Linked DNA regions of Flexistipes sp.. The protein of the gene in region 1 interacts with the protein of each later gene in a pairwise test. Links are inferred from orthologs where the notes say so. Each region holds a gene or a part of one and is shown in the gene's direction. Other genes may lie near its edges. The genes, in order: UMU13_RS06255 and groL.

Region 1 (3,483 bases):
TTTCCGTAACAAATACACATATACCAGACCAGGTATAATGACTTACGGTTATGTATATGCAGACTATGAAGTGGACCTGAGACCTGTTATGAGAATTTATTCGAAGATAGCCCAAATCAAGCGTATAAAAAAGGGAGAATCAGTTAGTTATAACAGAACCTTCTATGCACCGCAAGATATGACAATCGGCGTTATTCCCGTAGGTTATGCGGACGGCTATTTCAGATGTTTTTCCAATAGAGGGCACGTATATATTGACGGCTACCGTTGTCCTGTCATTGGTAATATCTGCATGGATATAATGATGGTGGATATCACGGAATTGCCTGAAAGCAGTTATTCTACTGAAGTTGAACTTATGGGAGAGCATGTCACGGCAGAAATGTGGGCTGAGTGGGCCGGCAGCATTTCTTATGAAATGCTCTGTGCTATTTCGGAAAGGATTCCGAGAGTTTATAATTCAGATTAATTGATTAAAAGTCGGTGGTTAAATGAACAGTTTTTTCGGTTTTATCGGCAAGCCTTTTTTGAGTTTATCCTACGGTGCAGGAAGAATGGTTTTGTTACTTATAGATGCATTCAAATGGATGTTTATTCCCCCTTTCCGCTTTAGACAGCTTTTGAAACAGGTTGAATTTATCGGTGTGAATTCCCTTTCAGTTATTGTTCTTACGGGAACTTTTACCGGGATGGTTTTTGCATTTCAAAGCTACATAGGATTTCATAAATTTGGTGCAGAATATATGGTTGGTACAATAGTCGGTTTGGGAATGGCAAGGGAGCTGGGACCGGTTTTGAGTGCTATTATGGTTGCGGCAAGAGCCGGTTCTGCAATTACTGCTGAAATAGGAACTATGCGCGTGAGTGAGCAGATTGATGCTCTGAATTCACTTGCAGTGGAGCCCGTTCAGTATCTTATCGTTCCGAGGATTCTTGCAGGCTTGATTGTTATGCCTCTTTTGAATATCATAGCAGTATTTTGCGGTACAATCGGCGGCTATTTTGTAGGTGTTAATATTCTTGGGATTAACAAAACACTATACCTGGAAAATATGTATAAATATGTTGGGGCTGAAGACTTGTACAACGGTATAATCAAGGCGGTGGTTTTCGGACTGCTCCTAACCCTTGTGGGATGCTACAAAGGTTTCTATACTCATGGAGGAGCTCAGGGAGTAGGGCGGGCTACGACAGAGTCGGTTGTACTTTCATGCGTTTTAATTCTTGTTTTTGACTATATTCTGACCGCTTTTATGTTTTAATCGGGAGTATTGATGGGTATAAAAGACAGCGATATTGTAATAGAAATGTCCGGCATATATAAGAGTTTCGGTTCCCAGAAGGTGCATGAAGGGATAAACCTTCTTATCCCAAGAAATAAGATTTCCGTGATTCTGGGGCCATCCGGAACGGGGAAAAGTGTTCTGTTAAAACAAATGATGGGGCTTATTATGCCTGATAAGGGTAACATTTTTGTGGACGGTGAGAATCTGGTTGAAATAGACAAAAAACAGCTTCTGAAGGTGAGAAAGAAATTTGGCATGCTTTTTCAGAGTGCCGCTCTTTTTGACTCCATGAGCGTTTATGAAAATGTAGCTTTTCCTCTTAGAGAGCATACCAAATTTAAAGAGGATGAGATAAAAAATATTGTCATGGAAAAGCTGCGGCTTGTGGGACTTGTTAATGTAGAAAATAAAATGCCATCTGAGCTTTCAGGAGGTATGCGTAAACGTGTCGGGCTTGCAAGAGCTATAGCTCTGGAACCCCAGATTATTTTATATGATGAGCCAACTACCGGCCTTGATCCTATTATGAGAGATATGGTGGACAATCTTATTTACGAGACCCAGAAGGAATTGGACGTGACCTCTGTGGTTATTTCCCACGATATTGACAGCACCAATAAGATTGGCGATTATGTTTCGATGATTTATAATGGTAAAACGATAATTAACGACACTATAGATAATTTCAGGACAACTGACGATCCTTATGTCAAACAGTTTTTGTCAGGGTCCATGGAAGGTCCTATAAAGGTGAATTAACTTCGGGAGGGGTTGTATGAAGTTTGGTCTGGAAGCAAAGGTGGGGGTTTTTGTAATCGCTGTTTTTGTTATGCTGGGATATATGACTACCAAAGTGAGCGAATTTTCTTTTTACAAATCATCGGGTTATATCGTAACTTATCAAATCCCCACTGCTTCCGGTGTCACAAAAGATGCTTCTGTGAAATTCCGAGGGGTAACTGTCGGAAAGGTGGAAGATATCATCCTTAGTAACGGAAAAGTTAATGTTAAGCTGCGTATAGAATCTAAATACAAAATCCCTGATAATGTGCAGCTGGCAGTCAGATCAACCGGCTTTTTGGGAGAAAAATATATTGAACTTCAGACAACTAAAGAACCGACAAAAGGCTATCTGGCGGATGGAGAAGTTTTAAAGGGCTATAAATCCGGCACAGATATTGATGAACTGACATCACAACTGGGAGATATTGCCGGTGACGTAAAAGCAATAACTTCGGCTCTAAAGGAAGTTATTGCAACAACAGAGGGTAAAAACAGCATGAAAGCTACTCTGGAGAATGTCAGAGCCACCACAGAAATGATGAGGGAAATGATACAGAGTAATCAGCAAAGGGTAAACAATATCGTCAAAAGTGTTGAGATACTGGCAAATACGATGGAGAAAATGGCTGTATCAAATGAAAAGAGTATTAACAATCTTATAAAGAACCTTGAGGTCTTTTCAGCTGAGTTGAGAACACAGACACCTGTTATTGCTGAAAAAGTTAATCGCATAGCCGATCGTGTCAATAATATCACAGGTGATGTGGATGAAGTTATGAGCAGCTCAAAACAGGATTTAAAAGAGACTATTAACAGTATACGTTATGTTACTTCAAGGCTTGAGAAAACAGTGGACAATGTAAATGAAATCACAAGCAAGATAAACGAAGGAACCGGTACACTTGGTGCCCTGGTAAATGATAATGAAACAGCTGAAGATGTAAAAGAAACAATCAGAGGATTGAAAAATATGGTGACACAATATGATAAATTTCAGCTCAATCTCGAGTTTGCCGGGGAAAAGATGGTTGATACCGGAGAGACAAAGGGATATTTTAAACTGAGAATAGATCCGAGCGAAGAAAAATACTATCTTCTCGGACTTGCCTCAAGTGAGCAGGGCACCACCACAACCACCGTTACTTCCCATACCTTTGACAACCCGCCTAATAATGTGGGTCATGATTACACGGAAACAGAAGTTACCAGAGAAGAGAACTCACTGACATTTATAGCACAATATGCCCATCAGATGTTTTATGAGAACCTTTTTCTCAGACTCGGTCTTATGGAATCCGAGTTCGGTATAGGAGCCGATTATTCGTTTTTTGATGATAATTTTACACTGTATTTGGATGCATATGATTTTAACAGTGATTCGGTAAGAGATCCTCATTTGAAAACAAAGCTGCGC
Region 2 (2,930 bases), on another replicon or contig:
AGCTGATACTTCCCCCCTTTCAGCTCGGCTATTTTGTGTCCGTCAAATACCTTTTGGAATAATGTTTTTCCCATTTATACACCTCGGTTTAGTCTGATGCAGGAGAATATAGTGTATTTTCTGTTTTTTTTCAAACAAAAGTTTAGTTTTACCAAAAAAAATTCAACTAAACAAAAATAAAATTTTTAAAAATTTTCTCTTGATTTTTTTTACATGATTTATATAAATATAAAAGCTGTTAGCACTCGTTGATGGTGACTGCTAATAAAATAAAATATAAAACAAAACAAGGAGGTAGAAATGGCCAAAATCAAGCCGCTCCACGACAGAGTTTTAGTAAAACGGGTGGAAGCAGAAGAAAAAACAGCTTCAGGTATCATAATTCCTGATAGTGCTAAGGAAAAGCCCCAGGAAGGCGAAGTGATAGCTGTAGGCGAAGGTAAAGTTTTGGATAACGGTAGTAAAGCAGAGTTATCTGTAACAACCGGGGACAAGGTACTTTTCAGCAAGTACGCGGGAACGGAAATTTCATTGGATGATGAAGATTATCTGATAATGAGAGAAGACGATATCTTAGGAATTATTCAGTAATTGGAGGTGAAAAGATGGCAAAAGCAATAACATTTAGCGAAGAAGCAAGACAAGCTATTTTAAAAGGTGTAGATAAACTTGCAAATGCAGTAAAAGTAACATTGGGTCCCAAAGGAAGAAATGTATTAATTGAAAAAAAATTCGGTTCTCCGACAGTAACAAAGGACGGAGTCACTGTTGCCAAAGAGATTGAGCTGGAAGAACCTTTGGAGAACCTTGGAGCCCAGATGGTTAAAGAAGTGGCTTCCAAGACAAGTGATATAGCAGGTGACGGTACAACAACTGCTACAGTTCTGGCACAGGCACTGTATAAAGAAGGTATCAAAAATGTAGTTGCCGGTGCCAATCCTATGGAACTTAAGAGAGGAGCTGAGAAAGCGGTTGAAAAAGTTGTGGAAAAGCTGTCAGGAATATCCAAGACTATTTCTGATAAAAAGGAAATCGCCCAGGTTGGTACAATCTCCGCAAACAATGACTCAGAAATCGGCGGAATTATTGCAGACGCTATGGACAGAGTGGGCAAAGACGGTGTTATCACAATAGAAGAAAATAAATCCACTGAAACAGTACTGGAAGTTGTTGAAGGGATGCAGTTTGACCGCGGTTATCTTTCCCCCTATTTTGTAACCGATGCTGAAAGTATGGAAGCTTCCTTTGAAAACGCATATATACTTATCTATGATAAAAAAATATCAAACATGAAAGATGTTCTCCCTGTGCTTGAGCAGGTTGCAAAACAAAACGCTCCGTTTGTAATAGTAGCCGAAGATATCGAAGGTGAGGCGCTGGCCACTCTTGTTGTTAATAAACTCAGAGGTACATTGAACTGTGCTGCGGTTAAAGCTCCCGGTTTTGGCGACAGAAGAAAAGAGATGCTTAAAGACCTGGCTGTGTTAACCGGTGGACAGGTGATCAGTGAAGATGTTGGTCTTAAACTTGAGAGCGCTCAGTTAAGCGATCTTGGTAAGGCTAAGAAAATTACCATTGATAAAGAAAACACAACTGTCGTAGAAGGCGAAGGTAAAACTGAGGATATCCAGGCAAGGGTTAATCAGATTAAAAAACAGATCGAAGATTCAACAAGTGATTACGATAAAGAAAAACTTCAGGAGAGACTTGCCAAGCTTGTCGGCGGTGTTGCTGTAATCAAGGTTGGGGCTGCTACTGAAACAGAAATGAAAGAGAAAAAGGCAAGAGTTGAAGACGCTCTCAATGCTACAAAAGCAGCCGTTGAAGAAGGCATTGTTGCAGGCGGCGGTGTTGCACTTGTAAGAGCAATGAAGGTCCTTGACGAGTTAAAGCTGGAAGGCGACGAGCAGATCGGTGCCGATCTTATAAAGAAATCGCTGGAGTTTCCTCTCAGGCAAATTGTTGAGAATGCCGGATACGAAGGGTCTATAGTTGTTAACAAAATCAAGGAAGCAAAAGATGATAACTATGGATTTAATGCAGCAACAGAAACTTATATGGACTTAATTGAAGCCGGTGTTATTGATCCTACCAAAGTTACACGTAGTGCTCTGCAAAATGCGGTATCCGTTGCAACTCTCATGTTGACAACAGAAGCCACAATTACAGAAGTTCCTGATAAGGACGATAAGTCCGGCGGTGCACCCGATATGGGCGGCATGGGCGGAATGGGAGGCATGGGCGGAATGATGTAAGCCCGGCCTTCTTTCAGATATTAAAAAAGGGAGCCTGAATGGCTCCCTTTTTTTGGTTTTGACAAGATTTATGAACAGACTATCTGTTTAATACATCGGCAATTTTCTTCGCGAATTTACACATGTCATCATCAGAAGCATACTTTTTCTTTTTCATGGAGAATCTTATATTGTCATCCTTAAACCTTGGAACAATATGAAGATGGGAGTGAAAAACCTCCTGACCTCCTGCTTCTTCAACATTCTGAATTATATTTATTCCGTCGCACTTAAGCGCCTGTTTAATTCCTTTGGCTATTTTCTGGGCAACGGGGTATGTTTTTTCCCCAACATCCTCAGGAGCATCCAGAATATTGTTGAAGTGTTTTTTGGGAATAAGCAATGTATGCCCGTAGTTAATTGGGTTAATATCCAGTATTGCAAAAAAGTCATCGTCTTCATAAACTCTTTGACAGGGGATTTCCCCTTCCTTCATTTTACAAAAGAGACAATCCATGTATGCCCTCCTATTACTTAATTGACAGTATTATCTTAATAATTTAGTATTATAAAAAACAAAAGTAAAGGAAACTATGCAAAATTATGTATTTGATCTTGATAACACCCTTTATCATCCGGACACAGGAATTCTGGAGGAAGTAAACCACAGAATAAACAGTTTCATGATTCATAAGG

What was found.
Region 2: the proteins of UMU13_RS06255 (region 1) and groL interact in binary tests that used the Escherichia coli proteins (3 or more experiments, as listed by UniProt). The link is inferred for Flexistipes sp. from one-to-one orthologs.

The regions. Positions count from the first base shown.
Region 1 is NZ_JAXKVW010000007.1:20,764-24,246, forward strand. The notes cover bases 213-3,159. They hold UMU13_RS06255 (ABC transporter ATP-binding protein), read left to right. Parts: upstream 213-1,274; coding sequence 1,275-2,045; downstream 2,046-3,159. Other genes in these bases: alr (alanine racemase), read left to right, coding at 213-469; UMU13_RS06250 (MlaE family ABC transporter permease), read left to right, coding at 492-1,262; UMU13_RS06260 (MlaD family protein), read left to right, coding at 2,062-3,159. Also shown: more of alr, read left to right, coding at 1-212; more of UMU13_RS06260, read left to right, coding at 3,160-3,483. UniProt on the Escherichia coli protein: Part of the ABC transporter complex MlaFEDB, which is involved in a phospholipid transport pathway that maintains lipid asymmetry in the outer membrane by retrograde trafficking of phospholipids from the outer membrane to the inner membrane.
Region 2 is NZ_JAXKVW010000001.1:191,575-194,504, reverse strand. It holds groL (chaperonin GroEL), read left to right. Parts: upstream 1-605; coding sequence 606-2,255; downstream 2,256-2,930. Other genes in the region: UMU13_RS00845 (pyrimidine 5'-nucleotidase), read left to right, coding at 2,828-2,930; UMU13_RS00850 (HIT family protein), read right to left, coding at 2,335-2,751; groES (co-chaperone GroES), read left to right, coding at 301-591; leuC (3-isopropylmalate dehydratase large subunit), read right to left, coding at 1-74.